DNA from 2 places in the Enterobacter sp. PL_is514 genome. Region 2 is predicted to be linked to the other one. Evidence: predicted binding sites of a transcription regulator. Region 2 holds the regulator's gene; the other holds the start of a gene.
What was found. The regulator CRP, encoded in region 2, controls carbon source genes, mostly activating them, when cyclic AMP is high. The targets are predictions, from matches to a motif close to ATGTGANNNNNNTCACAT.

Region 1: a site for CRP is predicted at 2,792-2,809, ahead of udp (uridine phosphorylase). Genes of this name have one in related genera too.

What each region holds. Positions count from the first base shown of each region.
Region 1 is NZ_JBVPGN010000024.1:61,458-77,579, forward strand. It holds gene metE (5-methyltetrahydropteroyltriglutamate--homocysteine S-methyltransferase) at 1-320, shown strand, start outside; gene AC0TNG_RS01980 (family 1 glycosylhydrolase) at 369-1,832, opposite strand; gene AC0TNG_RS01985 (dienelactone hydrolase family protein) at 1,871-2,677, opposite strand; gene udp (uridine phosphorylase) at 2,933-3,694, shown strand; gene rmuC (DNA recombination protein RmuC) at 3,835-5,292, shown strand; gene ubiE (bifunctional demethylmenaquinone methyltransferase/2-methoxy-6-polyprenyl-1,4-benzoquinol methylase UbiE) at 5,359-6,114, shown strand; gene ubiJ (ubiquinone biosynthesis protein UbiJ) at 6,128-6,733, shown strand; gene ubiB (ubiquinone biosynthesis regulatory protein kinase UbiB) at 6,730-8,370, shown strand; gene tatA (Sec-independent protein translocase subunit TatA) at 8,447-8,701, shown strand; gene tatB (Sec-independent protein translocase protein TatB) at 8,705-9,247, shown strand; gene tatC (Sec-independent protein translocase subunit TatC) at 9,250-10,020, shown strand; gene tatD (3'-5' ssDNA/RNA exonuclease TatD) at 10,062-10,844, shown strand; gene rfaH (transcription/translation regulatory transformer protein RfaH) at 10,841-11,332, opposite strand; gene ubiD (4-hydroxy-3-polyprenylbenzoate decarboxylase) at 11,506-12,996, shown strand; gene fre (NAD(P)H-flavin reductase) at 13,039-13,740, shown strand; gene fadA (acetyl-CoA C-acyltransferase FadA) at 13,902-15,065, opposite strand; gene fadB (fatty acid oxidation complex subunit alpha FadB) at 15,075-16,122, opposite strand, start outside.
Region 2 is NZ_JBVPGN010000029.1:13,643-29,764, forward strand. It holds gene mdcH (malonate decarboxylase subunit epsilon) at 1-511, opposite strand, end outside; gene AC0TNG_RS08575 (malonate decarboxylase holo-ACP synthase) at 511-1,128, opposite strand; gene AC0TNG_RS08580 (AEC family transporter) at 1,131-2,090, opposite strand; gene mdcE (biotin-independent malonate decarboxylase subunit gamma) at 2,219-3,019, opposite strand; gene AC0TNG_RS08590 (biotin-independent malonate decarboxylase subunit beta) at 3,019-3,852, opposite strand; gene mdcC (malonate decarboxylase acyl carrier protein) at 3,845-4,144, opposite strand; gene AC0TNG_RS08600 (triphosphoribosyl-dephospho-CoA synthase) at 4,154-5,011, opposite strand; gene mdcA (malonate decarboxylase subunit alpha) at 5,011-6,666, opposite strand; gene AC0TNG_RS08610 (hydrolase) at 6,895-7,917, shown strand; gene AC0TNG_RS08615 (YheU family protein) at 7,914-8,132, shown strand; gene AC0TNG_RS08620 (phosphoribulokinase) at 8,163-9,032, shown strand; gene AC0TNG_RS08625 (OsmC family protein) at 9,099-9,503, opposite strand; gene crp (cAMP-activated global transcriptional regulator CRP) at 9,815-10,447, shown strand; gene AC0TNG_RS08635 (YccS/YhfK family putative transporter) at 10,505-12,592, shown strand; gene argD (bifunctional acetylornithine/succinyldiaminopimelate transaminase) at 12,589-13,809, opposite strand; gene pabA (aminodeoxychorismate synthase component 2) at 13,896-14,459, opposite strand; gene AC0TNG_RS08650 (putative adenosine monophosphate-protein transferase Fic) at 14,490-15,074, opposite strand; gene ppiA (peptidylprolyl isomerase A) at 15,181-15,753, opposite strand; gene tsgA (MFS transporter TsgA) at 16,032-16,122, shown strand, end outside.

The DNA of each region.
Region 1 (16,122 bases), on a different contig from region 2:
ACGACATCATGGATTCGATTGCCGCGCTGGACGCCGACGTGATCACCATTGAGACGTCGCGCTCAGACATGGAGCTGCTGGAGTCGTTCGAAGAGTTCGAGTACCCGAACGAAATCGGGCCGGGCGTGTACGACATTCACTCCCCGAACGTGCCGAGCGTGGAGTGGATTGAAGCCCTGCTGAAAAAAGCGGCCCAGCGCATTCCGGCTGAGCGCCTGTGGGTGAATCCGGACTGCGGCCTGAAAACCCGCGGCTGGCCGGAAACCCGCGCCGCGCTGGCGAACATGGTGAAGGCAGCACAGAATTTGCGTCAGGCATAATTGTGACGCGTGATGGCCGGGCGTCTGCCCGACCTGAAATGCGCATGCTTAGTTCAGATCTGCGCCGTTGCTGGCAATCACTTTTTGGTACCACCAGAAGGAGTCTTTTTTCAGCCGTTTCAACGTACCGTTGCCTTCATCGTCCTGATCGACATAGATAAAACCGTAGCGTTTGGACATCTGCGAGGTGCCCGCACTAATGATGTCGATACAGCCCCACGTGGTGAACCCCATCACCTCCACGCCTTCATTAATCGCGGCCAGCGTTTGCGCGAAATGCGCGCGGAAATAGTCGATTCGATAGCTATCGTGGATCTTGCCGTTTTCGACCACATCCTTCGCGCCCAGACCGTTTTCAACGATAAACAGCGGCTTCCGGTAACGGTCATACAGCTCCAGCAGCGAGATTTTCAACCCAAGCGGATCAATCTGCCATCCCCATTCTGACGCAGGCAGATACGGGTTTTTCACACCGAGAACGGTATTCCCGGGAATGCGTTCGGCGTCAGGCTGCGTGGATTCGGTCATCGACATGTAATAGCTGAAGGAGACGAAATCGACGGTATGCGCCTTTAAAATACGCCGATCGTCAGGGTGCATTTCAATATGGATATTTCGTCGTTCCAGATCGCGCAGGATCAGCGGGGGATAGTCGCCAAATACCTGCACGTCGGCATAAAAATAGTTTTCCAGGTTTTTCTTCAGCGTGGCTTCAACGTCTTCCGGACGGCAGCTGTGCGGATAGGTCGTCAGTTTCGTCAGCATGCACCCGACCTGGCTGCCCGGAATTTTGGCGTGGCAGTCGCGCGTGACCAGTGCAGACGCGACAAACTGATGGTGCAGACCCTGATAGATATCCTGTTTCGCGTTGCCCGGTGCGCTTTTCTCTTCGCGAATGCCCGCGGTCGTAAAGGGATGGCGGTGAATACTGTCTATTTCATTGAAGGTTAGCCAGTAACGCACCAGCTCTTTGTAGCGGTCGAAACAAACATTGCTGAAGCGAACGAAGGCATCGACCACATTACGATGCACCCAGCCGTTATATTTTTCGCTCAGCGCCAGCGGCATTTCGTAGTGGGAAAGGGTGACCAGCGGCTCGATGTTATGACGACGCAGCTCGCGGAACAGTTCTTCATAAAACTGCAGCCCGGCCTCGTTTGGCGCGGCGTCCTCTCCGGTCGGGAAAATACGCGACCAGGCAATGGATACGCGCAGCACCTTAAAACCCATCTCAGCAAACAGCGCGACGTCGTCTTTATAGTGGTGATAAAAATCGATGCCGCGGCGTTTCGGGTACAGCGCATCATTTTTACCTTCAAACGCGTCGCGGATATTCTCGTCCGTCAGGGCCATATGGCCGCTGTAATCTTTCACGGAGAGGTTGGGTTTCCAGGCGACAGCGTCGGCAACGGACGGCCCTTTACCGTCCACGTTCCATGCGCCTTCGGCCTGGTTGGCGGCAATCGCGCCGCCCCATAAAAAACCGTGTGGAAACGCGAGGGAATAGTCCATAACACGTACTCCTTATGCGTCATGATGATGGGAAAGGCTTACCCTTTTTTACCACCGTACTGACGGAACCACGTAAGCATCCGCTGCCATCCATCTTTCGCCGATTCAGCGTGATAGCTCGGACGATAGTCGGCGTTAAACGCATGCCCGGCATCCGGGTAAACTACAATCTCCGCCTTCGCATTTGCCGCGCGGAGCGCATGGCGCATGGTTTCTACCGAATCCAGCGAAATACCGGTGTCCTGACCGCCGTAAAGCCCTAACACGGGGGCATTCAACTCGGTGGCGATATCAACCGGATGTTTCGGTGAATTCAGCGTTTTTTCACCCACCAGTTTGCCGTACCAGGCGACAGCGGCTTTGAGCTGCGGGTTATGCGCGGCATACAGCCAGCTAATGCGTCCGCCCCAGCAGAAACCGGTGAGCAGCAGACGATGGGGATCGCCCCCGTTGCGCGCCGCCCAACTGGCGACGTGGTCGAGGTCGGCCAGCACCTGCGCGTCCGGGACTTTGCTGACCAGGTTGCTGAGCAAGGTGGGAATATCGCTGTAGTCGTTCGGATCGCCCTGACGGAAGTAGAGCTCTGGCGCAACGGCCAGATAGCCTTCCAGCGCCAGCCGGCGGCAGAGGTCGCGAATGTGTTCGTGAACACCGAAAATTTCCTGAACCACGATCACGATGGGCAGCGGGCCGTCTGCCGATTTTGGTCGTGCGTGGTAAGCAGGCATGTTCTCTCCCTGCGTGGGAATGGAGGTCTCACCCGCGGTGATGGCATCTTCAGACGTTGAGACGATGGTTGAGGCATGCGGGGCCGCAGCAGGTGCAAAACCGGTTTTTTCAGTCATGGCATTCTCCGTACCAATCAGTTAGCGCAAAGGTAAATATAGACACCAGGTTAACAACTCACAGTGCCTTAAACGGTCTATCTTTTGTGCAGCACCTGACGATATAACTTGTTAATGTGATGTAAATCACTTTTTAATGGAAATTCGATGCAATCATTTTCATTCATGGTGAGATGCGTCACGAAATTATGCTTACTGCTTCTGTAAAGTACCGTTTTACTTCTTCTGACTAACCGACCCACAGAGGAGTCACCTATGTCTAAGTCTGATGTTTTTCATCTCGGCCTCACTAAAAACGATTTACAAGGGGCTACGCTCGCTATCGTCCCTGGCGATCCAGAGCGTGTGGAAAAGATCGCCGCGCTGATGGATAAGCCGGTTAAGCTGGCAGCCCATCGTGAATTCACCACCTGGCGCGCAGAGCTGGATGGCAAAGCGGTGATCGTGTGCTCTACCGGTATCGGTGGTCCGTCTACGTCTATTGCTGTTGAAGAGCTGGCGCAACTGGGCATTCGTACTTTCCTGCGTATCGGTACCACCGGCGCTATCCAGCCGCACATCAACGTCGGCGACGTGCTGGTCACGACCGCGTCCGTCCGTCTGGACGGTGCAAGCCTGCACTTTGCACCGATGGAATTCCCGGCAGTGGCGGATTTCGAGTGCACCACCGCGCTGGTTGAAGCCGCAAAATCTGTGGGTGCCACCACCCACGTGGGCGTAACCGCCTCTTCCGACACCTTCTACCCGGGCCAGGAGCGTTACGACACCTTCTCTGGCCGCGTGGTAAGCCGCTTCAAAGGCTCCATGGAAGAGTGGCAGTCAATGGGTGTGATGAACTACGAAATGGAATCCGCCACGCTGCTGACCATGTGCGCAAGCCAGGGTCTGCGTGCCGGTATGGTGGCGGGCGTTATCGTCAACCGTACCCAGCAGGAGATCCCGAACGCCGAAACCATGAAGCAGACCGAAAGCCATGCAGTGAAAATCGTGGTCGAAGCCGCGCGTCGCCTGATCTAGTCCCCTCCTTTCGAAATCAAAGGCCGACACGTTCGGCCTTTATTTTTTGCGTAGCGCCTCGCAGGAAAACCCTTTCAAACTGGACGTTTATACAGCACAATCTTATTTTGTGCGGGTAATACGTTGATGCAGGGGGCATTGTGGATATCTCAGTCCTGATTTATGCGGTGATTGCGCTGGTGGGCGTGGCGATAGGCTGGCTCATTTCCAGCTATCAGCATGCACAGCAGAAGGCCGATCAGCTGGCAGAGCGCGAAGAGATCGTCGCTGAATTAAGTGCGGCAAAGCAGCAGCTTGCCCTGAGTGACCACTGGCGCGACGAGTGCGAGCTGCTTAACAACGAGCTGCGCAATCTCCGTGATATCAACACCTCGCTGGAGGCCGATCTCCGCGAAGTGACCACCCGCCTTGAATCCACTCAGCTGCATGCGGAAGACAAAATCCGCCAGATGATCAACAGCGAGCAGCGCCTCAGCGAACAGTTTGAGAACCTCGCCAACCGTATTTTCGAGCACAGCAACCGTCGCGTTGATGAACAGAACCGCCAGAGCCTTAACAGCCTGCTGACGCCGCTGCGTGAACAACTGGACGGTTTTCGTCGTCAGGTGCAGGACAGTTTTGGTCAGGAAGCCCGCGAGCGGCACACCCTGGCGCATGAGATTCGCAATCTCCAGCAGCTGAATGCCCAGATGGCGCAGGAAGCGGTTAACCTGACCCGCGCGCTCAAAGGGGATAACAAAACCCAGGGCAACTGGGGAGAAGTGGTGCTGACCCGCGTACTGGAAGCCTCCGGCCTGCGGGAAGGATATGAATACGAAACGCAGGTGAGTATCGAAAACGACGCCCGCTCGCGCATGCAGCCGGATGTGATTGTGCGGCTGCCGCAGGGTAAAGATGTGGTGATTGACGCCAAAATGACCCTGGTGGCGTATGAGCGTTACTTCAACGCGGAGGATGACTACACCCGCGAATCGGCGCTGCAGGAGCACATTGCCTCCGTGCGTAACCACATTCGCCTGCTCGGCAGAAAAGACTATCAGCAGTTGCCGGGTCTTCGCTCGCTGGACTATGTCCTGATGTTTATTCCGGTAGAGCCCGCGTTTCTGCTGGCACTCGACAGGCAGCCTGAACTCATCACCGAAGCGCTCAAAAATAACATTATGCTGGTCAGCCCTACCACGTTGCTGGTGGCGTTACGTACCATTGCGAACCTGTGGCGCTATGAACACCAGAGCCGCAACGCGCAGCAGATTGCCGATCATGCCAGCAAGCTGTACGACAAAATGCGCCTCTTCGTGGACGACATGTCCTCAGTCGGGCAGAGCCTGGATCGTGCGCAGGATAACTACCGCCAGGCGATGAAAAAACTCGCCTCGGGACGCGGCAATCTGCTGGCGCAGGCCGAATCATTCCGCAGCCTGGGGGTAGAGGTTAAACGCGAGATTAATCCGGAATTGGTGGAACAGGCCACCGCCCAGGACGACGAGTTTCGCCTGAGAGAAGGTGCGGACGAACAAAAGACAAACAGTGAAGACAATACGTTAGCGGTGGATTTATCACCAGACGAGACTCCAGCGCGTTTCTTTCGCGGTGGTTGAAACGTAGGGCAAACGCGCCCAATCTGTTACACTTCACGAACATTTTACTGATAAGCAGGCTCTGAGATGGCTGACGATTCACAAGACACAACGCACTTTGGCTTTCAGACTGTCGCCAAAGCGCAGAAAGCTGACATGGTGGCCCACGTATTTCATTCCGTGGCGGCGAAGTACGATGTAATGAATGACCTGATGTCGTTCGGCATTCATCGCTTGTGGAAGCGCTTCACCATTGACTGTAGCGGCGTGCGTCGCGGACAAACGGTGCTGGATTTAGCCGGCGGTACGGGCGATTTAACCGCGAAATTCTCTCGCCTGGTGGGCGAAACCGGGCGCGTTGTCCTCGCCGATATTAATGACTCCATGCTGAAAATGGGCCGCGAAAAGCTGCGTAACATCGGCGTGGTGGGGAATGTGGAATATGTTCAGGCAAACGCCGAAGCGCTGCCGTTCCCGGACAATACCTTTGACTGCATCACGATCTCCTTCGGTCTGCGTAACGTGACCGATAAAGAAAAGGCGCTGCGCTCCATGTACCGCGTGTTGAAACCGGGTGGACGCCTGCTGGTGCTCGAGTTCTCGAAACCGATCATTGAGCCGCTGAGCAAAGCCTACGACGCCTATTCCTTCCACGTGCTGCCGCGCATCGGTGAGCTGGTGGCGAATGATGCGGAAAGTTACCGCTATCTGGCGGAATCTATTCGTATGCACCCGGATCAGGACACCTTAAAAGCCATGATGCAGGATGCAGAATTTGAGAACGTTGAATATTTCAACCTGACGGCGGGTGTCGTCGCGCTGCATCGCGGTTACAAATTCTGAGTGGAGGTGTCCCGTGCCCTTTAAACCCTTAGTCTCCGCAGGCATCGAGAATGTACTGAATGCTTTCCTGTATCGCGCTCCGGCGCTGAAAGCTGCGCGTCAGCGGCTAAACGGGAAGGTATTGCGCATTGTTTTAAAAGAGTTATCGACGCCGCTTGTACTGGTCTTCAGCGAACGCCAGCTTGACGTACTGGGGGAGTGGGAAGGTGAAGCCGACTGCTCGGTCATCACGCACATGAGCGTGCTGCCAAAACTGCGCGATCGCCAGCAATTAACGGCGCTTATCCGCAGCGGTGAGCTGGAAGTGGAAGGCGACATTCAGGTCGTGCAGAACTTCGTTGCGCTCACCGATCTGGCGGAGTTCGACCCGGCAGAGCTGCTCGCGCCTTTTATCGGCGACATCGCCGCTGAAGGCATCGGGAAAGTCCTTCATGGTGGCGCCTCCTTTGCGCGTAAAAGCCTGCATCGTCAGCAACGCTATGCGGCGGAAGTGCTGACGGAGGAGTGGCGAATGGCACCCGGGCCATTGGAAGTGGCGTGGTTTGCGGAAGAGACCGCTGCTGTTGAACGTGCGGTTGATGCGTTAACCAAACGGCTGGAAAAACTGGAGGGCAAATGACGCCTGGTGAAATTCGGCGCCTCTATTTTATTATTCGCACCTTTTTGAGCTACGGGCTCGACGAGCTTATCCCCAAAATGCGTATCACGCTGCCGCTTCGTATCTGGCGGCGGATGCTGTTCTGGATGCCCAATCGCCATAAAGGTCAACCGCTGGGTGAGCGTCTGCGTCTCGCGCTGCAGGAGCTCGGTCCGGTTTGGATTAAATTCGGACAGATGTTGTCGACCCGCCGCGATCTCTTCCCGCCGCTTATTGCCGATGAGCTCGCGATGCTGCAGGATCGCGTCGCACCGTTTGACGGTGCGCGCGCGAAAAAGCAAATTGAAGAGGCGATGGGAAATGTACCCGTCGAGACCTGGTTTGACGATTTCGACATTCACCCACTGGCATCGGCCTCTATCGCGCAGGTGCATACCGCACGTCTGAAAGAAAACGGCAAAGAAGTCGTTATTAAGGTCATTCGTCCGGACATCCTGCCCATCATCAAAGCGGACATGAAGCTGATTTATCGTCTGGCGCGCTGGGTGCCGCGCTTGCTGCCGGACGGGCGTCGCCTTCGTCCACTGGAAGTGGTGCGGGAATACGAAAAAACGCTGATTGATGAGCTTAACCTGCTGCGTGAATCGGCAAACGCTATTCAACTGCGTCGCAACTTTGAAAACAGCCCGATGCTCTACGTACCTGAAGTCTATTCTGACTACTGCAGCCAGAACATGATGGTGATGGAGCGTATCTACGGTATTCCGGTTTCGGATGTGGTGGCCCTGGAGAAGCAGGGAACGAACATGAAGCTGTTGGCCGAGCGTGGGGTACAGGTCTTCTTTACCCAGGTGTTCCGCGACAGCTTTTTCCATGCGGACATGCATCCGGGCAATATCTTCGTGAGCTACGAACACCCTGAGGATCCGAAGTACATCGGTATCGACTGCGGGATTGTGGGGTCGCTGAACAAGGAAGATAAACGGTATCTGGCAGAGAACTTCATCGCGTTCTTCAACCGCGACTACCGTAAGGTGGCCGAGTTGCACGTCGATTCCGGCTGGGTGCCGCCTGACACCAACGTCGAAGAGTTCGAGTTCGCGATCCGGACCGTTTGTGAACCGATTTTTGAAAAACCGCTGGCGGAAATCTCCTTCGGGCACGTGCTGTTAAACCTGTTCAACACGGCTCGCCGCTTTAATATGGAAGTTCAGCCACAGCTAGTTTTACTTCAGAAAACATTACTTTACGTTGAGGGTGTAGGCCGACAGCTCTATCCTCAGTTAGACTTGTGGAAGACCGCGAAACCTTTCCTTGAATCCTGGATTAAGGATCAGGTTGGCATTCCGGCGCTGGTGCGCTCGCTGAAAGAGAAAGGCCCGTTCTGGATAGAAAAAATGCCTGAAATTCCTGAACTGGTTTATGACAGTTTGCGTCAGAGCAAGAACCTTCAGCACAGCATGGATAAAATCGCCCGCGAGCTTCAGTCCAGCCGGGTTCGCCAGGGCCAGTCACGCTATCTCTTTGGGATTGGCGCAACGCTGCTGCTGAGCGGTACGCTGCTGCTGATCAACCGTCCGGACTGGCAGATGATGCCCGCCTGGCTGATGGCCGCCGGGGTGGTTGTCTGGCTTGCCGGATGGCGAAAAACGCGCTGAGTTTGCGTCGCTATCGACGGGTCGCATACGTATAATGCGACCTGACTAATTAATCATCTATCCCTGAGGAACATGTATGGGTGGTATCAGTATCTGGCAATTGTTGATCATTGCCGTCATCGTCGTGCTGCTGTTTGGCACCAAAAAGCTCGGTTCTATTGGTTCCGATCTGGGCGCGTCTATCAAAGGCTTCAAGAAAGCGATGAGCGATGATGAGAGCAAGCAGGATAAAACCAGCCAGGACGCTGATTTTACTGCTAAGTCCATCGCCGATAAGCAGGAAGAAGCCAAAAAGGAAGACGCTAAACGCCACGATAAAGAGCAGGTGTAAGTCGTGTTCGACATTGGTTTTAGTGAGCTCCTGCTGGTCTTTGTGATTGGCCTGATTGTGCTGGGGCCGCAGCGTCTGCCGGTGGCAGTGAAAACCGTTGCGGGCTGGGTTCGTGCGCTGAGATCGCTGGCATCGACCGTTCAGAATGAGCTGGCGCAGGAGCTTAAGCTGCAGGAATTTCAGGAAAGCCTGAAAAAGGTTGAGAAGGCGAGCATGGATAACCTGACGCCGGAACTGAAAGCGTCAATGGATGAGCTGCGCGAAGCGGCGGAATCGATGAAGCGCTCCTATAGCGTTAACGATCCTGAAAAAGCGAGCGATGAAGCGAATACCATCCATAACCCGGTGGTGAAGGGCAGCGAGGAGCAGCGCGAGGGCGTAACGCCTGCCAGCGCAGAACATCAGGCTGCCGCGCCAGAACAGACGCCGCAGGAAACCGAAGTGAAAAAACAGGTGCAGCCGGAAGAGCCGGTGGCAAAAACGGTGGAAGTGAAGCCCGCTGCGTCCGTTTCCGAATCATCCCCCTCGTCGAGTGATAAAGCGTAAACATGGCAGTAGATGATACTCAACCGCTGATTGCGCACCTCATTGAGCTGCGTAAGCGCCTGTTAAACTGCATTATTGCGGTTTTACTCATATTTCTGTGCCTGGTCTATTTTGCCAACGATATCTATCAGGTGGTCTCTGCACCGCTGATCAAGCAGATGCCGCTGGGCGCAACGATGATTGCAACAGACGTTGCTTCTCCGTTCTTCACCCCCATCAAGCTGACCTTCTGGGTGTCGTTGATTGCCTCAGCGCCGGTCATTCTTTATCAGGTGTGGGCGTTTGTGGCGCCAGCACTGTATAAGCACGAACGCAAGCTGGTGATCCCGCTGCTGGTGTCCAGCTCGCTGCTGTTCTACATCGGCATGGCGTTTGCCTATTTCGTTGTCTTCCCGCTGGCCTTCGGCTTCCTGACGCATACCGCGCCGGAAGGGGTCCAGGTGTCGACGGATATCGCCAGCTACCTCAGCTTTGTGATGGCGCTGTTTATGGCGTTTGGCGTGGCATTCGAAGTGCCGGTGGCCATTGTGCTGCTTTGCTGGGTAGGGGTAACAACCCCGGATGACCTGCGTAAGAAGCGTCCGTATATCCTGGTGGGCGCCTTTGTGGTCGGCATGCTGCTGACACCGCCGGATGTGTTCTCGCAGACGCTGCTGGCCATACCGATGTACTGTCTGTTTGAGGTTGGCGTCTTCTTCTCGCGTTTCTACGTGGGTAAAGGACGTCGAGCGGATGATGAAGACGATACGTCCGACAAGACCACTGAAGAGTAAAACCAGCCGCCCGTCAGGGCGGTTGTTATATGGGGATTTGCATGTTTGATATCGGACTCAATCTGACCAGCTCGCAGTTTGCGAAAGATCGTGATGAGGTAGTTGCGCGTGCGTTTGCTGCCGGGGTGAAAGGGCTGCTGCTGACGGGCACCAACCTGCATGAGAGCGAGCAGGCGCAGCAGCTGGCGCAACGCTACGATCGCTGTTGGTCTACTGCTGGTGTACATCCTCACGACAGTAGCCAGTGGACCCCGGAAAGTGGCGACACCCTGTACAGGCTGGCGAAGACGCCAGCCGTTGTGGCGATCGGCGAATGCGGTCTCGATTTCAACCGTAACTTTTCCACGCCTGAAGAGCAGGAAAAGGCGTTCACTGCCCAGCTTGCGCTGGCGGCAGAGCTTGGAATGCCCGTATTTATGCACTGCCGCGACGCGCATGAGCGTTTCCTGGCACTTCTGGATCCGTGGCTGGAGAAACTGCCCGGCGCGGTACTCCACTGCTTTACCGGTTCACGACAGGAAGCGCTGGATTGCCTGAAGCGAGGGCTTTATCTGGGTGTTACTGGCTGGGTTTGCGATGAGCGTCGCGGGCTCGAACTTCGGGAGCTGTTGCCAGCGATCCCGGCTGACCGGTTGCTCCTTGAAACCGATGCGCCCTATCTGCTACCGCGCGATATGAAACCCAAACCGGCATCGCGGCGAAATGAGCCCGCGTATCTGGGGCACATTGTTGAGAGTGTTGCGAAGTGGCGCGGAGAGGATCCGCACTGGCTTTCAGCGCAGACGGATAACAACGCGCGTAATCTGTTCGGGATAAACGTTTAAAGTTTGCGGAAGTCGGTGTTTTTAACGCTCTGCAGCACCTGCTTGTTGAGCAGATTGAGCAACAGCATAGAGCGCGCTTCCCCGTCCGGCTCGGCAAAAATCGCCTGCAGGCCTTCGAAAGCGCCTTCGGTAATTACGACGCTATCGCCCGTGTAAGGGGTTTCGGGGTCGGTGATCCCTTCAGGCTGTTGATAAATCGACAGCTGATGAATGACCGTCGACGGAACCGTTGCCGGGTGAGCACCAAAACGAACGAAGTGGCTGACGCCACGCGTTGCGCTGATGGTGGTGGTGTGGATGACTTCCGGGTCGAACTCCACGAACAGGTAGTTCGGGAACAACGGCTCACTGACGGTTGTGCGCTTCCCGCGCTGCATTTTTTCAAGCGTGATCACGGGTGTCAGGCAATTTACAGACTGACGTTCAAGATGTTCCTGCGCGCGCTGAAGTTGCCCGCGTTTGCAATACAGTAAATACCAGGCCTGCATAATCACTCTTTCCCTTAGTTCGGGGCGCAAGCATATCAAAACCCTGGCGGGATCGCTAAGTTGATTATAATGGGCGAAAATGGGACAGAACGCATAACTTCACGCTAATTTAACAAAATTACAGCATCAAGCAGGCTTAGGCCGTATAATGAAGCGCTTACAGAGAGGCCATGATTAACTGCATGAAATACCACGATCTCCGCGACTTCCTGACGCTGCTGGAAAAGCAGGGTGAACTCAAACGTATTACACTTCCTGTTGATCCTTATCTGGAGATGACAGAAATTGCTGACCGCACCCTGCGTGCCGGTGGCCCCGCGTTACTGTTTGAAAATCCGAAAGGGTACTCCATGCCGGTACTGTGCAACCTGTTTGGTACACCGCGTCGTGTTGCACTGGGGATGGGTCAGGAGGACGTCACGGCGCTGCGTGAAGTCGGTAAGCTGCTGGCCTTCCTGAAAGAGCCGGAGCCGCCGAAAGGCTTCCGCGATCTGTTCGACAAACTGCCGCAGTTTAAGCAGGTGCTGAACATGCCCACCAAACGCCTGCGCGGCGCGCCGTGCCAGCAGAAGGTGCTGGAAGGCGATGCGGTTGATCTGACCAAAATCCCTGTCATGCAGTGCTGGCCGGAAGATGCCGCGCCGCTGATCACCTGGGGACTGACCGTCACGCGCGGCCCGCACAAAGAACGCCAGAATCTCGGTATTTACCGCCAGCAGTTGATTGGCAAGAATAAGCTCATTATGCGCTGGCTGTCGCATCGCGGCGGCGCGCTGGATTTCCAGGAGTGGTGTGCTGCGCATCCGGGTGAACGTTTCCCGGTGTCCGTTGCGCTGGGCGCCGATCCGGCCACCATTCTCGGGGCCGTCACGCCCGTACCGGATACGCTCTCGGAGTATGCCTTTGCTGGCCTGCTGCGCGGAACGAAAACCGAAGTCGTGAAGTGTATCTCTAACGATCTTGAAGTCCCGGCCAGTGCAGAAATTGTGCTGGAAGGTTACATTGAGCAGGGGGAAATGGCGCCAGAAGGCCCTTACGGCGACCACACCGGCTATTACAACGAAGTGGATAACTTCCCGGTGTTTACCGTGACGCACATTACGCAGCGTGAAGATGCGATTTATCACTCCACGTATACCGGGCGTCCACCGGACGAACCGGCGGTGCTGGGCGTGGCGCTGAATGAAGTGTTTGTGCCGATCCTGCAAAAGCAGTTCCCGGAAATAGTTGATTTTTATCTACCGCCTGAAGGATGCTCGTATCGCATGGCGGTGGTCACGATGAAGAAGCAGTATCCTGGTCATGCTAAACGCGTGATGATGGGCGTATGGTCTTTCCTGCGCCAGTTTATGTATACCAAATTTGTTATTGTCTGCGATGATGACGTTAACGCCCGCGACTGGAATGACGTAATCTGGGCCATTACCACGCGAATGGACCCGGCGCGCGATACGGTGTTAGTCGAAAACACGCCGATTGATTACCTGGATTTTGCCTCGCCGGTTTCCGGTCTTGGCTCAAAGATGGGACTGGATGCCACAAATAAATGGCCTGGCGAAACCGACCGTGAATGGGGTCGCCCGATCAAAAAAGATCCTGCTGTGACCGCGCGCATTGACGCGATCTGGGACGAGCTGGCCATAATGAATAACGGTAAACCCTGAGCTGACCGTTAAGCCCTATAGACTTCCCGACAGAGAGAGCGAATGACAACCTTAAGCTGTAAAGTGACCTCGGTAGATGCCATCACCGACACCGTATATCGCGTCCGTTTAGTGCCAGAAGCGCCATTCTCTTTCCGCGCGGGTCAGTACCTGATGGTTGTGATGGATGAGCGTGATAAGCGTCCTTTCTCTATGGCCTCAACGCCGGCGGAACAGGAATTTATTGAGCTTCATATTGGTGCGTCAGAGCTTAACCTGTATGCGATGGCGGTGATGGATCGCATCCTGAAGGAACGTGAAATCGTGGTGGATATTCCGCACGGTGATGCGTGGCTGCGCGATGACGAAGACCGTCCGCTGATCCTGATCGCTGGCGGTACCGGCTTCTCTTATGTGCGCTCTATTCTGTTGACCGCCCTGGCGCGTAACCCTGACCGTGATATCACGATCTACTGGGGTGGCCGTGAAGAGAAACACCTGTATGACCTGTCTGAACTGGAAGCGCTGAGCGTCACCCATCCTAACCTGCGCATTGAGCCGGTGGTTGAGCAGCCGGAAGAGGGCTGGCGCGGGCGTAGCGGTACGGTGCTGACGGCGGTGCTGCAGGATCACGGTACGCTGGCTGGGCACGATATCTATATCGCTGGCCGTTTTGAGATGGCGAAAATTGCCCGCGATCTGTTCTGTAACGAACGTGATGCGCGTGAAGACCGCCTGTTTGGCGATGCGTTTGCCTTCATTTAAATAAAAAACCCGCCCCTGACAGGCGGGAAGAACGGCAACTAAACTCTCTCTCTTCGCCAGTGACGCCACTGGCGGCGAGGTACCTCTCGTAGGCCGGGAAAGCGCAGCGCCTCCCGGCAAAAGCCCGATGGCGCGATGCTTATCGGGCCTACGTATTAGACCTACACTCTCTCAAACACCGTCGCGATACCCTGACCTAGCCCGATACACATCGTTGCCAGACCAAACTGGGCATCTTTGCGTTCCATCAGGTTGATCAGCGTCGTGCTGATACGCGCCCCGGAACAGCCCAGCGGGTGACCGAGGGCGATCGCGCCGCCGTTGAGGTTAATCTTCTCGTCGATCTGCTCCATCAGCCCCAGATCTTTAATGCACGGCAGGATCTGCGCGGCGAAGGCTTCATTCATCTCAAACAGATCGATGTCGCTGGTGGTTAATCCCGCTTTTTTCAGCGCCAGCTTCGAGGCCGGAACCGGGCCGTAACCCATGATTGAAGGATCGCAGCCCACAACCGCCATCGAACGTACCCGAGCGCGAGGGGTTAAGCCCAGCTCGCGGGCACGGCTTTCGCTCATCACCAGCATCGCCGCGGCACCGTCGGACAGGGCGGACGACGTTCCCGCCGTGACCGTACCGGTGACCGGATCAAACGCCGGGCGCAGGGTAGACAGCGCTTCGACCGTGGTTTCCGGGCGGATGACTTCGTCGTAGCTGAACTGCTTCAGTACACCGTCTGCGTCGTGACCGCCGGTCGGGATGATCTCATTCTTAAAGGCACCGGACTGCGTCGCCGCCCATGCGCGAGCGTGAGAGCGCGCGGCAAAGGCATCCTGCATTTCACGGCTGATGCCGTGCAGACGAGAAAGCATCTCGGCGGTCAGACCCATCATCCCCGCGGCTTTCGCCACGTTACGGCTCATCCCCGGGTGGAAATCGACCCCGTGGCTCATCGGCACATGGCCCATGTGCTCAACGCCGCCCACCAGACAGGCCTGCGCATCGCCGGTCATGATCATGCGCGCCGCGTCGTGCAGCGCCTGCATTGACGAACCGCACAGGCGGTTCACGGTGACGGCCGGAACCGAATGCGGGATCTCCGCCAGCAGCGACGCGTTACGGGCGATGTTGAAACCTTGCTCCAGGGTCTGCTGCACGCAGCCCCAGTAGATATCGTCCAGCGCAGCAGGATCCAGCGCCGGGTTACGCGCCAGCAGGCTACGCATCAGATGCGCGGAGAGGTCTTCCGCACGCACGTTACGGAATGCACCGCCTTTTGAACGGCCCATCGGGGTGCGAATCGCATCAACAATGACAACCTTTTCCATTGTGACTCCTTAAGCCGTTTTCAGTTCGCCAACCGGACGGGCTGGCTCAACTGCTGGATAGTAGGGTTCGTTATGGCGCGCTTTGTTACGCAGCCCTTCCGGCACCTCATAAAGCGGGCCGAGGTGCTGATACTGCTGAGCCATATCGAGATAGCGGGCGCTGCCGAGCGTGTCCAGCCAGCGGAACGCGCCGCCGTGGAACGGAGGGAAGCCCAGGCCGTATACCAGCGCCATATCCGCTTCCGCCGGGCTGGCGATAATGCCTTCTTCGAGGCAACGCACCACTTCGTTGATCATCGGGATCATCATGCGGGCGATGATCTCGTCGTCGGTGAAGTCGCGTTTCGGCTGACTGACATCGGCCAGCAGGCTATCCACCGCCGCGTCTTCTTCTTTCTTCGGTTTGCCCTTGCTGTCTTCTTTATAGCGCCAGAAGCCCAGGCCGTTTTTCTGGCCGAAGCGGTTAGCGTCGAACAGCGCGTCAATGGCGTCGCGATAATCTTTCTGCATACGCAGCGGGAAGCCTGCCGCCATCACCGCCTGAGCGTGGTGGGCGGTATCAATGCCGACCACGTCCAGCAGATACGCCGGGCCCATCGGCCAGCCGAACTGTTTTTCCATCACTTTGTCGATTTTGCGGAAGTCCGCGCCGTCGCGCAGCAGCTGGCTGAAACCGGCGAAGTAAGGGAAAAGCACGCGGTTGACGAAAAAGCCCGGGCAGTCGTTAACGACGATCGGCGTTTTGCCCATCTTGCTTGCCCATGCCACCACTTTAGCGATGGTTTCGTCGGAGGTTTTTTCCCCACGGATCACTTCGACCAGCGGCATACGGTGTACCGGGTTGAAGAAGTGCATCCCGCAGAAGTTTTCCGGACGCTTCAGCACGCTCGCCAGTTCGCTGATTGGAATGGTGGAGGTGTTAGAGGCCAGCACGGTATCCGGGCGAACCTTGTCTTCCGTTTCCGCCAGCACCGCTTTTTTAACTTTCGGGTTCTCGACGACGGCTTCGACCACCACGTCGACACGGTCGAAACCGCTGTATTCCAGCACGGGCTGA
Region 2 (16,122 bases):
CTTTCGCCAGCGCGCGTGCCGCCGCCTGCGCCATCCCGTCATCGCTTCCGGCAATCACGATCTGCGTTTCGGCATTCAGGTTGGCAATGTAGGTCCCGGTGCCCTGGATAAGGTCTTCCACCTGCGGCAGGGTGAGCCCCATAATTGCCGTCAGGCCGTAGCCGTGCGGATACGCCTGCTCCATCAGATCGCCACGCAGCGCCACCAGCTTTAGCGCGTCCGTAAAGTCCAGTGCGCCTGCGACAACCGCCGCAGGATAAGCGCCGATGGACAGCCCGCTAACGATATCCGCCGTCACGCCGCGCCGCTCCAGCTCTCGCCCCCAGGCCACGCCTGAAATCAGCAGGCAAAGCTGAACCGCGCGGGTGTGGGTTAATGCGTCTGCGCTATCCAGCGTATCCACTTCGGCGCCAAGCACCTCATGCGCCTGAGCCAGTTCCGTTCCCGGCAGGTTTTGCAGCATACCTTCGTGCTGCGTGCCCTGTCCCGGAAAGGTAAACAGTATTTTCATTACTCCTCCCTGCGCCACGGATCCGCCACCAGGCGCGGTCCGCGGTGGGTTTTCAGCAGCGTTTTGCCGTCGCGCAGCCACTCTGCCAGCGCAAAGCCACCCTCGGGGGTATCCACCTGCGTATCCGCCCGACACAGCGCCCGGCTAAGCTGAGACTGCCAGCCAGCAAACGCATCGGGGGAAACGGCGTGCGGGGCGCGGATCAGCAGATCAAGATCGCTGTCGGCATGAAGAACCGGAATACTGGTCGCCAGCGCGTAGCCGGTGCTGCCGGTAATGCCCCACGTCCACGGCCACGCCTGCTGAGAAAGCTGCAGCGCCACCTGAACGGGTGGCTGGGTAACAAACGGCGAGCGCAGCAGATCGGCCGCAACGCTCAGGTCTTCCGGTGAAACCACGCGTAACACGTTTTCCGGCTTCACCCACCCGGCCGCCCGCTGGTCGCGGCGCAGTCCGCGCACGCCAACGGGGATCCGGCCTTCACTGTCAACATCACGCCGCACCACCACCGGCAGGCCGGTATGCCAGGCCGCCTCCACCCAGGATTCGGTGATGCCTTCCAGCGCGTTGCGCGCGGTAAGCCAGATGAGGTCGTGCGGGCGTAATGTTGTGGTCATGATTACATTCCTGAAGTCAGCGAGATAAACAGCGGCAGCGACAGGATACACAGTACGGAGCTTAACAGCAGCACGGCTTCAGCATCCGGCGACTGCACGCCAAAGCGGTTACCGAACACCACGCCGAAGAAGCCCGCAGAAAGTGCAATCATCAGGATAGCGGTGATCGCCACGGAGCCATGCAGGCCGAAGATCAGCACAATACCCCAGGCAATCGCTGGCTGAATCAGCAGCTTGGCGATGGTTGACGTAATCACCATGGTGTTGATCTGCAGCTTACGGGCAGAGAGGATCACCCCGGTCAGGAACAGCGCGGCAGCGGTGGCGGACAGCCCCAGCGGTTTAATCGCCGCAAGAACCAGTTCCGGCATTTTGATCCCGATGGCGGACAGAATCACGCCCAGCAGCGGGCCCATCACGATCGGTTTTTTAATGGAGCGCCACATCAGCACCGGCAACATGGAGAGCGTTGAGCCCGAGTTATTCCCCTCGGCGCGCGCTTTTTCCCGCTCCAGGATCAGCAGGCAGAACGGGGTCATCAGCACCGAACCGCAGGCAATAGAGACCGCAACGGAAAGCGACGTGGACGATCCTTCGCCCAGCACGCTGCCCAGAATCGGCAGGCCCAGCGCTGCGTAGTTCGGTAAAGCTACCGTCAGGGTCAGCACGGCCGCATCCTGCGGGGATTTCTTAAAGACTTTCGTGGCGAGGAAATAGATGGCCGCATAGGTGATCCACATCGCCAGAGTGAGAACCAGAATCAGCGGCGACTGCGCCACGATGCCGGTCCACGGCGTTTGCACGGTGGCGCTAAACAGCGCGGCAGGCAGTGCAAAATCCATCACGAAGATATTGAGCAGGGACACATTTTTGTTATCGACCATCTTTGCCTTACCGGCCCAGAATCCCAGCAGCATGATGACGAAAATCGGTGCAAGAGCATGAACAATTACGTAAGTCATAAATCACCTGTAGTAAAAAAAGTTTTAGCACTGGTGCGATGTTTATTATTTTTCAGGATGCAGGCTCCCGCGCGGGCGCAGCGGGCGCGCCCACGGGGTTTGCATCTCTGGCAGGTCTTTTTTTTTACTTACCAGCTGGCTCGCATACGTTCGCGTACGAGCGCCGAGCTGCGGCGGTTGTCAGCACCCAGACGGTTTTTCAGGGTGGTGTCCTGACGAGCGTCACTGATGGCCTGTTGCAGGGTGGTTTTCACCAGCGTCAGATCGTTATCGGAGGGGGCATCCGGGTTGCTGATATCCAGCAGGTTAGAGAGCAGCCCCAGCGTGGCGTAGTTGCCGATGTCGTACGCCATGGGCGGAATGGTCGCCGCCAGTTTTTCCAGCGCCTCGACGGTTCGCAGCGTGATGCGCGCCGCGGACTCTTTGCCCATCGCATGGATCAGCACGCCCTTGTCATTAAAGGCGATCAGACGGTTGGCCTGGTAGCCGTGCGCCAGGAACGCGCCGGACATTGCCTTGCCGACGATCAGCCCAATCACCGGGTGACCGGCCAGGCGCGCGTTAGCATAGGCTGCCGCCGCACCGGCCAGCGCCTGATGAATACCAAACGCCTCTTCGCGACGGCCATAGGCCTGGCTTGGGACGTCGATCACCGCCACAATCGGGCGTTTGACGGCTTTATCGGCATCCGCCGCGACGGTTTCGCTGACCACCTTCGCCAGCGTCCAGCCTTCCAGCAGACCGACTTCGCCCTGCGCCGCGCGCGGGAAGTGGTTGTGGGCATCCGGCACCACGGCCACAAAGCGCACCGCCTCACCGTTCAGCTCGCCGTCTGCCGCCTGCACGGACGGGCAGAGCCCTTCGATACGTTTGGCATTCGGGGCGAGGGTTTCCAGCCAGAGCTCGCCACGGCTTTTTGAATTACTCATCATTTCACCTCCCGGGCAAAAAGCGCGTTAATCTGTTCGGCATCGGCCTGCTTGCGGGTGTCGAAATTCGTCAGACGGTTCAGGTAATCGTCGTAGTTATCGGTGCGGTGTTTCGCCGGTACGCCTTTCGCAATCGCGTCGTTCATCGCCGCTTTCACCGCGTTTACGCCGTCGCCCACCAGCGCGTCCACCAGCCCGCTTTGATAGCGCACTTCGCCGCCGGTCATGCTCCAGATAAACGGACGGTCGCGGGAGTCGTACTCCTCAATGCCTGCCTCCTGCTCGATAACCTGCGGGCCGTTGAGGCCAAGACGCGCTTCGCGGGTCACAATCAGGTAGCTGCACAGCGCTGCCGCGATGGACATCCCGCCGAAGCAGCCCACGGTCCCGGCCACAATTCCCACCACCGGGGTGTAGCGGCGCAGGTCAACAATCGCGGCGTGGATATCGGCAATCGCCGCCAGGCCGAGATTCGCTTCCTGCAGGCGCACGCCGCCGGTTTCGAGGCACAGCACCGCCTGAGTCGGAATGCCGTTGCGGTTATCTTCCGCCGCCAGCTCCAGCGCCGCCGCCATTTTTGCACCGGACACTTCGCCCATGCTGCCGCCCTGGAACGCGCCTTCAATCGCCACGACGACGGCAGGCTTGCCGTTGATGGTGCCTTTTGCGACGACCATGCCGTCATCGGCCTGAGGAACAATCCCCTGCGGCCCAAGCCACGGAGAGATAATGCCTTCAAACGGATCCAGCAGTTCGCGGTAGCTGCCGTCATCCAGCAGGGCCTGCGCGCGCTGGCGCGCTTTTAGTTCGATAAAGCTGCTGTCATCACGCATGGCTCACCCCCTCAAAAACCTGTTCGATGCGAATGCGCGCCACGCCCGGCGTCGCGCCGAAGTCATGAATGGTCAGTTTGCCTGCCGGCAGGCTGCTGACCGTCTGCAGACGGTTGAACAGTGCCTCCCAGCGGCCACGGCTATTGTCTACTGAAGTGGTGATATCAATGGTTAAGGTCTGGCCCGGTTCGGCGGCGAACAACACCTCCATATCCCCGGAGCCGACAACCCCTGCCAGCGCCCTGCCGCTTACTTCGCGACTGGCGGGCACGGTCAATGTAATTTTTTCCATAACATCCTCTTAATGCTTTGAATAAGGCGTTTCGACGCGGTCGAGAAACAGCGTGGCGGCAAGCAGGTCGGCAGCGCCGCCCGGTGAGGCGTTAAGCGCCAGCATCTGACGGTCCAGGCTCGCCAGCGCCTGCTGGCCCGCCGCCGTTGCACAGCCTCCGGCGTTCAGTACCGCACGGGCACCGCTCTGCATGGCGTCCAGCCCCTCCATTCCGGCGCGCGACAGCACGCAGGTGTCGGTGAGCGACGTCATGATCGCCATCAGCGCGTCGAGCCTGGCATGCGTTTCGCTGCTGCCGTTGAGACGGCTGAGGCGAAGCTGCGGCAATGCGCGCTGCATAACGTGCGGGAACGCCTGCTGCGCCTCTTCGCGTGCGCCCGGCACGCGGTAGCGGTGCGTGGCGCGCAGGCCTTTGCTGAACACTTTGGGCGCCGCCTCGTCCGGTAGCTTTGCCAGCTGCGCGGCGGTGCGGGCGACATCTTGCGCCCTGGCATCACCGCCGAGCATCGCCACCGCGCTGACCAGCAACCCCAGCGCCCAAATCGCGCCGCGATGGGTGTTTACGCCCCCGGTTGCGGACATCATTTGCTGCTCGCCTTCGCGACCGAGTCGCCCGACGGTTTGCCGAAGCGCAATATCTGCCGGACGCTGCCAGCTTTGCTGCGCCAGCGCCTGAAACGTGGAGGTCAGGCTGTGCGCGGAGCGCTCCATCAGCGCAAGGGATAAATCGTGGTGCGCGCCGTTCCCCCGACTGTCCACCAGACCGGGTTTCGGGCTTAAACGTGCTTCGTCAATCAGACACTGCGTGGCGGTTCGCGCCAGCCATTCGGCACCGCCTTCAACCTGAATCTGGGGGAGAAGTTTCATTACCAGCTCCGGAATTTCGCAGGTGGGTTATACAAACCGCCGGACCACTCAACGAGGTCAGACACGCTGCCCGCAGCCAGCAGAGAGCGGGTGGCGTCAGTGCGGCGAATCCCCATATCTTCCGGATACACAACCTTGCCGCTCTGGCGCAGTTCCGCCACGCGTTTGGCGTCCACGCCCAGGCCGATGTCGGTGATCCCCGCGACGGCGGCAACCATGGCCCGACGCTCCTCCAGATCTTTCGCCCGGTAGAGGTAGGCAATCCCCTCTTCCGTCAGCACGTGCGTCACGTCATCTCCGTAAATCATCACCGGTGCCAGCGGCATGCCGGAGGCTTTCGCCACGTCTACGGCATCGAGTTTTTCCACGAAGGTTGGCTTCACGCCTGCCTGGAAGGTTTCGACCATCTGCACGACCAGCTTTTTACCGCGCTGCATCGGGTCCGGCTCGGTGATCATGTTCAGCCAGGCCGGCGTGGCGTGGCGGCGACCGTGCGGGTCATGGCCCATGTTTGGCGCACCGCCGAAGCCGGAAAGACGACCGCGGGTCACGGTTGAGGAGTTGGCGTAACCGTCTACCTGCAGCGTAGAGCCGATAAACATATCCACCGCGTACTGACCTGCCAGCTGGCAGAAGGCACGGTTGGAACGCATAGAGCCGTCGGCACCGGTAAAGAAGACGTCCGGACGAGCACGGATGTACTCTTCCATCCCCAGCTCGCCGCCGAAGCAGTGCACGCTCTCCACCCAACCGCTTTCGATGGCGGGGATCAGCGTCGGATGGGGGTTCAGCGTCCAGTGTTTACAGATTTTGCCCTTCAGGCCGAGCTGTTCGCCGTAGGTGGGCAGCAGCAGCTCGATCGCTGCGGTGTTAAAGCCGATACCGTGGTTCAGGGACTGCACCTGGTGCTCCGCGTAGATGCCTTTGATGGCCATCATCGCCATCAGGATATGTTCCTGTTTAATGAGGCGCGGGTCGCGGGTGAACAGCGGTTCGATAAAGAACGGCTTGTCGGCAACCACGACGTAATCGATCCAGGAGCCCGGGATATCCACGCGCGGCAGCTCGCATTCGTCGTCCACCAGCTCGTTCACCTGCGCGATGACGATGCCGTCGTGGAACGCAGCGGCTTCCACCAGCGCCGGGGTATCTTCGGTGCTCGCCCCGGTGTAGAGGTTGCCTTTGCGGTCGGCTTTAAAGCCGGCAATCAGCGCCACGTTGGGCGACAGGTCGACGTAGAGACGTGAGTAAAGTTCGATGTAGGTGTGAATTGCGCCGATTTCGAGCTGACCGTCTTCCAGCAGCTGGGAGATTCGCAGGCTCTGCGTTCCGGAGAAGGAGAAATCCAGCTTGCGGGCGATGCCTTTCTCGAAGATATCCAGATGCTCGCTGCGGCCGACGCTCGGCATGATCATATGCAGGTCGTGGACAATTTGCGGGTTCACTTCGGCCAGCGAGCGGGAAAGGAAATCCGCCTGCTTCTGGTTGTTACCTTCCAGAACGACCTTGTCGCCAGGCGCGATCAGTTTTTCCAGCATGGCGACAAGATCGCCGGTTGGCAGTACCTTGCCCTGCACCGGTACGGACGCCAGGCGACGCGCTTTTTCGCTGCGTCGCGTGTTCCATTGCCGGGTGGGTGTTTGCCCAGATAACATTATTAACCTCCTGATTCAGCTAATCATTTTGATTTGCTTAACGTTGAGTAAAGTGTGCGCTCTGGTGAGAAAGGCATCAATTAAGCGTAGAGTGGAATCATTAGCCTGAGAGTAATAATCAAGGTAAAGATTTGTGATCGGGATCAGTTCATGTTTCGGAAAACCAGGCTAAACGGGGTACAATTCGGAAAGTACCGTAAATTTCTGACAAGAATCAGCATCGCCCTTATGACCCAAATCATTCCATCAGACTTCGACATTGCGGCCGAAGACAGCACTGAGTTCGTGCCTATGCGCGGCGTGGCCAATCGCCATTTGCAGACCATGCTGCCGCGACTGATCCGCCGCAAGGTTCAGTTCACCCCACACTGGCAGCGGCTTGACCTGCCAGACGGTGATTTTCTGGATCTCGCCTGGAGCGAAGCGCCGGAGCAGGCCCGCCATAAGCCGCGTCTGGTGGTCTTTCACGGTCTGGAAGGCAGCCTGCACAGCCCATATGCACACGGGTTAATTGAGGCGGCAAAAGCGCGCGGCTGGCTCGGCGTGGTGATGCATTTTCGCGGCTGCAGCGGCGAACCGAATCGTCAGAAACGCATTTATCACTCGGGTGAAACCGAAGACGGAACGTGGTTTTTACACTGGCTGCGGGACAACTTTGGCACCGTGCCGACCGCCGCGGTGGGCTACTCGCTGGGCGGCAATATGCTGGCCTGCCTGCTGGCCAAAGAGGGTGAAACCGTCCCGCTGGATGCCGCCGTCATTGTCTCCGCACCGTTTATGCTGGAGCAGTGCAGCTACCACATGGATAAAGGCTTTTCCCGCGTCTATCAGCGCTACCTGCTCAACCTGCTGAAGGCCAACGCGGCGCGTAAGCTGAAAGCCTATCCGGATACCCTGCCGGTCAGCCTGCGTCAGCTGAAAAAGGTGCGCCGTATTCGCGAGTTCGACGACCTGATCACCGCGAAAATCCACGGCTTCGCCGATGCGATTGACTATTATCGTCAGTGCAGCGCCATGCCGCTGCTCAGCAAGATCACGCAGCCGACGCTGATCATTCATGCCAAAGATGACCCGTTTATGGATCATCACTCGATCCCCGCTCAGGAATTCCTGCCCGACAACGTTCACTATCAGTTGACCGAGCACGGCGGCCACGTCGGGTTTATCGGCGGTACGCTGCGCCGCCCGAAAATGTGGCTTGAGACGCGTATTCCTGACTGGCTAACCCCTTATCTGGACGGTGCAAAATGATTATTCCCTGGCAGGATCTGGCTCCCGAAACGCTCGATAATCTGATTGAAAGCTTTGTATTACGCGAAGGCACCGATTATGGTGAACAGGAACGCTCGCTTGAGCAAAAGGTCAACGATGTAAAGCGCCAGCTGAAAAGCGGCGACGTGGTGCTGGTGTGGTCAGAACTGCATGAGACGGTCAATATCATGCCCCGCAACGCGTTTCACGGCTGATCTTCCACCCTTTTCAGTCAGGGAGTTGCTATGTCTGCCAGACATCCGGTTATTGCCGTTACGGGGTCGAGTGGTGCGGGAACCACCACCACCAGCCTCGCCTTTCGCAAGATTTTCGCCCAGCTGAATCTTCGTGCGGCGGAGGTCGAAGGCGACAGCTTTCACCGCTACACGCGTCCGGAGATGGATATGGCCATCCGTAAAGCGCGCGATCTGGGTAAACACATCAGCTATTTCGGCCCGGAAGCCAATGACTTCGGCCTGCTGGAACAAACCTTTATAGAGTACGGTCAGAGCGGCAAAGGGCAGTCCCGCAAGTATCTGCATACCTATGATGAAGCCGTTCCCTGGAATCAGGTGCCGGGGACGTTCACCCCGTGGCAACCGCTGCCGGAACCCACCGACGTGCTGTTTTACGAAGGATTGCACGGTGGCGTGGTCACTCCTCAACACGACGTGGCGCGCCACGTGGACCTGCTGGTCGGCGTGGTCCCTATCGTTAACCTGGAGTGGATCCAGAAGCTGACGCGCGACATGAGCGAGCGCGGCCATTCACGAGAGGCGGTGATGGACTCGGTGGTGCGCTCCATGGAAGATTACATCAACTTCCTGACACCGCAGTTCTCCCGCACCCATATCAACTTCCAGCGGGTGCCGACGGTGGACACCTCCAACCCGTTTGCCGCCAAAAGTATCCCGTCCCTTGATGAGAGCTTTGTGGTGATCCATTTCCGCAATCTCGAAGGCATTGATTACCCCTGGCTACTGGCCATGCTGCAGGGCTCGTTTATTTCGCACATGAATACGTTAGTCGTGCCGGGCGGAAAAATGGGGCTGGCGATGGAGCTCATCATGACGCCGCTGGTGGAGCGACTGATGGAAGGGAAGCAGATCGCGTGAACATGTTCCCTCTCCCTGTGGGAGAGGGTTAGGGTGAGGGCATCAACACGCACGATGCCCCAATAATTAAGCCTCGATCACTTCATACGAATGCGTGATTTTTACCGCTTTCTCCAGCATTAACGCCACAGAGCAGTACTTCTCCGCAGACAGATCCACCGCACGCGAGACCGCTGCGTCCTTCAACTCTTTACCGGTGACCACAAAGTGCAGATTAATATGGGTGAACAGGCGTGGCGCCTCTTCGCGACGTTCTGACGTGAGTTTAACCTCACAATCCGTCACGTCATGACGACCTTTTTGCAGAATCGACACCACGTCAATGGCGCTGCATCCCCCTGCCGCCATCAGCACCATTTCCATTGGGCTTGGCGCTTTATCGCCGGAGTTACCGTCCATCAAAATCTGGTGTCCTGACGCGGACTCGCCCAGGAACGTTAAACCTTCAACCCATTTCACGCGCGCTTGCATATTCTTAAACTCCAACGTTGCATTTTTGGTGACAGATTACGCGTGCGTTACATTTCTCGCAATGGAAGGCGACCTGCATCATGCTGAAGCGAGACACCAGGAGACACGCGGCGAAAGCTATGCTAAAACACTCTGGATGCTACAGTAATACATTGACGTTACACATGTATGCAGAGGACATCAAACTTTACTGGCTGCGAAACGTTACGGTAGCCGACTTCCCAGGGTATGGGTAAGAATTCGATTGCAACCCCAGAGTCCGGATGCATCTGATGACTCTGGTGACAGCTTATAACAGAGGATAACAGCGCATGGTGCTTGGCAAACCGCAAACAGACCCGACTCTCGAATGGTTCTTGTCTCATTGCCACATTCATAAGTACCCATCAAAGAGCACGCTGATTCACCAGGGTGAAAAAGCGGAAACGTTGTATTACATCGTTAAAGGCTCGGTGGCAGTGCTGATCAAAGATGAAGAAGGGAAAGAGATGATCCTTTCTTATCTGAACCAGGGCGATTTCATCGGTGAACTGGGCCTGTTTGAAGAGGGCCAGGAACGTAGCGCCTGGGTTCGTGCAAAGACAGCATGTGAAGTGGCTGAAATTTCTTACAAGAAGTTCCGTCAGCTGATTCAGGTTAACCCTGACATCCTGATGCGTCTTTCTTCCCAGATGGCGCGCCGTCTGCAGGTCACCTCAGAGAAAGTGGGCAACCTCGCCTTCCTGGACGTGACAGGCCGTATCGCACAGACCCTACTGAACCTGGCGAAACAGCCAGACGCTATGACCCACCCGGACGGCATGCAAATTAAAATTACCCGTCAGGAAATTGGTCAGATCGTCGGTTGCTCCCGTGAAACAGTGGGCCGTATCCTGAAAATGCTGGAAGATCAAAACCTGATCTCTGCCCACGGTAAAACCATCGTGGTTTACGGAACGCGTTAATTCCGCTTAAACGGCGTGCCATCGCAAGGTGTCACGCCGTTTTTGTCTCTACTCCCCATGTGGCGCAGGCTGATCTATCACCCGGAAGTTAACTACGCACTGCGACAAACGCTGGTGTTGTGTCTTCCTGTGGCCATAGGCCTGATCCTCGGACATCTTCAGCAAGGTCTGCTGTTTTCCCTCGTGCCTGCCTGCTGCAACATCGCCGGTCTGGACACGCCGCATAAGCGCTTTTTCAAACGCCTGATTATCGGCGGCTGCCTGTTTGCGGGCTGTAGCCTCGCCGTACAGCTTTTACTGGCTCGTGATATTCCGCTGCCGCTGATCCTGACCGTGCTGGCGATGACCCTCGGCGTCACGGCGGAAATCAGTTCTCTGCACGCCCGCCTGCTTCCCGCGTCGCTGATTGCGGCCATTTTCACGCTGAGCCTCGCCGGGAATATGCCGGTGTGGGAGCCGCTGCTGATCTACGCCCTGGGGACATTATGGTACGGCCTGTTTAACTGGTTCTGGTTCTGGCTGTGGCGGGAGCAGCCGCTGCGTGAATCCCTGAGCCTGCTCTATGTGCAGCTTGCGGATTACTGCGAAGCCAAATACACCCTGCTGACCCAGCATACCGATCCGGAAAAATCCTTACCGCCCCTGCTGACGCGCCAGCAGAAGGTGGTGGATCTGATAAGCCAGTGCTATCAGCAGCTGCATATGCTCGCCGCCAACAAGAACCACGAATACAAACGGCTGCTGCGCACCTTCCAGGTAGGCCTGGATCTGCAGGAGCATATCTCCGTGAGCCTGCACCACCCGCAGGAGGTGCAAAAGCTGGTCGAGCGCAGCCACGCCGAAGCGGTGATCCGCTGGAACGCGCAGACCGTCTCGGCACGTCTGCGGGTGCTGGCAGACGATATTCTTTACCACCGCTACCCCACACGCTTTAACATGGAAAAACAGCTGGGCGCGCTGGAGAAAATCGCCCGTCAGCATCCGGATAACCCGGTCGGCCAGTTTGCCGCCTGGCACTTCAGCCGCATCGCCCGCGTGCTACGCACCCAGCGCCCGCTCTATCCGCGCGATCTGATGGCGGATAAGCAAAAACGCCTGCCGTTATTGCCCGCGCTCAGGAGCTATCTGTCGCTTAAATCGTCCGCCCTGCGCAACGCCGCACGAATTAGCGTGATGCTCAGTACCGCCAGCCTGATGGGCATGGCGCTGCATCTGCCGAAACCCTACTGGATCTTAATGACCGTGCTGTTTGTCACCCAGAACGGCTACGGCGCCACGCGGGTGCGTATTCTGCATCGGGCTGGCGGAACGATGGCCGGGCTGATCATCGCGGGCGTGACGCTGCACTTCCACGTGCCGGAAGGCTACACCCTGGCAGGGATGCTGGCGATCACGCTGGTGAGCTACCTGATTATCCGCAAAAACTACGGCTGGGCGATGGTGGGCTTCACGGTGACGGCGGTATACACCCTGCAGCTACTCACGCTCAATGGCGAACAGTTTATTGTCGCCAGGCTGATCGATACCCTGATCGGCTGCCTGATTGCCTTCGGCGGTATGGTCTGGCTCTGGCCGCAGTGGCAAAGCGGACTGCTGCGCCAGAATGCCCACGACGCGCTGGAGGCCGACCAGCAGGCCATTCGCCTGATCCTGAGCGACGACCCGCAGCCCTCTCCGCTGGCTTATCAGCGCATGAAGGTCAACCAGGCGCACAACGCCCTGTTCAACTCACTCAACCAGGCAATGCAGGAGCCGGGCTTTAACTCGCACTATCTGGCAGACATGAAGCTCTGGGTGACGCACAGCCAGTTTATCGTCGAGCATATTAACGCCATGACCACGCTGGCGCGCGAGCACACGATGCTGACGCCGGATCTGGCGCAGCGCTACCTGCAGTCGTGTGAAATTGCGCTGCAGCGCTGTCAGCAGCGTCTGGAATATGACTCGCCGGGTGAGTCGGGAGATTCGAACATTCTGGAAGCGCCGGAAACGTTAACCCACGGGCCAATGAGCACCCTGGAGCAGCATTTGCAGCGCGTACTGGGGCATCTGAACACCATGCACACCATTTCTTCGGTGGCATGGCGTCAGCGTCCGCATCACGGGATTTGGCTAACCCGCAGGTTGAAGCGGACGGCGTATTAACCTTTTACGATCTTCGCGACCGCGGCGGCAAAGCGGGTTAACCCGTCTTCGATGTCTTTATCTTCCACCACCAGCGACGGCGCAAAGCGCATCACGTCCGGCCCGGCGTTCAGCACCATCACCCCTTCGCGAGCGGCGGCATGCAGGAAATCACGCGCGCGTCCCTTGTACTGCGGCTTCAGCTCAGCGCCAATCAGCAGTCCCATCCCGCGGATCTCGCTGAACACGTCGTACTGCTCGTCAATCTTTTGCAGGTGTTTTACGAACAGCTCGCGCTTCGCGCTAACGCCGTTCAACACCTCCGGCGTGTTGATGATGTCGAACGCGGCGCCCGCTACGGCGCTCGCCAGCGGGTTACCGCCGTAGGTTGAGCCGTGAGAACCGACGTGGAACGCGGAGGCGATCTCCTGCGTCGTCAGGACCGCACTTACCGGGAATCCACCGCCGAGCGCTTTGGCGCTGGTCAGAATATCCGGCGTCACGCCGTAGTGCATATAGGCAAACAGGTCCCCGGTACGTCCCATTCCGCACTGCACTTCATCAAAGACCAGCAGCGCCTGATATTCGTCGCACAGCGCGCGCAGCCCTTTCAGGAATTCCGGGGTTGCCGCAGTCACGCCGCCTTCACCCTGGATCGGCTCGACAACAACTGCGCAAGTGTGGTCGTCCATTACCGCTTTCACCGCGTGCAGATCGTTAAACGGCACGTGGACGATATCAGCCGGTTTCGGGCCAAACCCGTCGGAATACTTCGGCTGGCCGCCAACGGAGACGGTAAAGAAGGAGCGTCCGTGGAAGGCGTTGTGGAAGGCGATGATTTTGGTTTTGTACGGGCTATGGCGCGTTGTCGCGTAGTAGCGCGCCAGCTTAAAAGCGGTTTCGTTGGCTTCGGTGCCGGAGTTCATAAACAGCACGCGCTCGGCAAAGGTCGCATCAATGATCTTGCGGCCCAGGCGCAGCGCCGGTTCGTTGGTGAACACGTTGCTGGTGTGCCACAGGGTTTCCCCCTGGGTTTTCAGCGCCTCCACCAGCGCGGGATGGCAATGACCCAGCGCCGTGACCGCAATACCGCCCGCGAAATCCACATACTCTTTACCCTGCTGATCCCAGACGCGGCTGCCTTTCCCCTTCACCGGGATAAACTCAGCCGGTGCATAAATCGGCAGGATCACTTCATCGAATGTCGCGCGGGTAATTGCTGGTTGTTCAGTTGCCATGTCATGACCATCCATTTTATGTCACAGTGATTGTGAAAATATAATCACAAAATATGCATAAAAAATCACAGCAAGGCAACAGTTATTCAGCGATGGAGGAAATTTGCCAGCAGCGCGTGCCCTTGTTCACTGAGGATGCTTTCCGGATGGAACTGCACGCCTTCGAGATCCCATTCGCGGTGGCGAATCCCCATGATCTCCTGCGTATCGCTCCAGGCGGTGACCTCAAAGCAGTCGGGCAACGTCGACGGGTCAATGACCAGGGAATGGTAGCGCGTCACGGTTAACGGATTATTGAGCCCCGTGAACACTCCGGTGCCCGTGTGGGTGACCGGCGAGGTTTTACCGTGCATCACTTTGGCGGCGCGCACGATGGTGGCGCCAAACGCCTGGGCAATCGCCTGATGGCCCAGACAGACGCCCAGGATCGGCAGCCTGCCGGCATAGTGCTGGATAACCTCCAGTGAAATACCCGACTCCGACGGGGTGCAGGGCCCCGGTGAAATAACGATTTTCTGAGGAGCCAGCGTCTCGATATCGGCGAGATCGATCTCGTCGTTGCGACGAACAACCACCTCTGCACCCAGTTCACAAAAATACTGGTAAAGGTTCCAGGTGAAGGAATCGTAGTTATCAATCAGCAGAATCATGGCGGCTCCCGAAAAAAATGCCGCCCTATTCTACTCAGATTCCCGCGCTTCGCTCACTACTTTGGCAAAGATAGCGTTTAGCGCGGTTAAATCACCCGTTGCGCCGCTGCGGTTAGCCGCCACCCACTGTTCGGGATCGATATCGCGCCAGTCCAGCGCGTAGCCCGCGTGGAGCGCCAGCTGCTCGAAGAAAACGCGCTGGGCAATACCGTTGCCGCGCATGAAGGGATGCAGCATGTTGATTTCGCAGTAATAGTGGCTAACCCGGTCAACAAACGCCGCTTTCTCAAGACCCACGAGATACTTTTCGCTTTCCAGCGCCGCCATCAGCTCATTACCCATTTTTTCGATGTATTCGAAATGGCAGAAGGGAATATCACCCTTGAATATATCATCGGTACGGAACTCGCCTGCCCGCTTCATCTCTCTGCGGTAGAGATGGCGGTGAATAAGGCACAGATGGGGTAACCCGGGCGCGGAAGGCCCAAGCTCAAGGGTCTCAATGTCGGGATCCGATGGACCATTACCTTTCTCAAGGAGACAACTGGCCTGAAAGTTGACGCTACGCTGCTGCTCCCAGAGACGGGATTTTTGCTTGTCGGTGAGTTTTTTCACTTAACGCCTCCCTGAATAGTCCGTTTGCCACAAGTATAAGCAGCAAAACGCGCTTTCGCAGGGAGGGCGACATAACGCGGGCATGAGAAGCCCGCGTTCAGAAGAATTACGGCAGAACTTTTGCGGAGAGGATCACGACAGGTTTTGACGGCACATTCTGATACGGACCGACGTCGTGAGTAGGCACCTGAGAAATCTTGTCGGCCACGTCCATCCCTTTCACGATTTTACCGAAGACCGCATAGCCGAAGTCACGCTGGCCGTGGTCGAGGAAGGCGTTATCCGCCACGTTGAGGAAGAACTGGCTGGTCGCGCTGTCTTTGTCTGCGGTACGCGCCATGGAGATGGTGCCGCGCTTGTTCAGCAGGCCGTTGTCCGCTTCGTTTTTAATAGGCGGGTTCGGCTGCTTCTGCTGCATCTGCTCGTTGAAGCCGCCGCCCTGCACCATAAAGCCAGGGATCACGCGGTGGAAGGTCGTGTTGTTATAGAAACCACTGTTCACGTAGTCGAGGAAGTTTTTCACAGAAACCGGAGCTTTCTGGCTATTCAGTTCCAGCTCAATGTTCCCGGCGGAGGTGGTCAGCAGAACGTGAGGGTCCCCTTTGGCTGCCAGCGCAGCAGGGGAAACGGCAGAAAGAGCAAACACAGCTGCGACAGCCGCCAGTGTTGATTTGAGCATGAGAATTCCTTAACAAAGCGCAGTATAAAAAGCGAATGGCTTGATTCTAAAGAGCAGTATGAACGGAGACCAGCCTTTTACCTAATTTTACGAAATTGAAACAGTTGTAACCACGCAAACGGTTGGCTTTAGGGTCTTTTTGTGTGATCAAGATCACACAAAAACATGCAATGAAGTTCTAATTTCTCTTAAAAGATATGAATAGATCACTTTAATGTCTAAAATCTGCCCGCTCTCAGCGCCCCCTGGGCGCTTTTCTTTTTCTGAACAGGCCAGACATGACTAACAGCAATCGCATCAAGCTCACATGGATCAGCTTCTTCTCCTACGCCCTGACCGGCGCGTTGGTGATCGTCACCGGGATGGTGA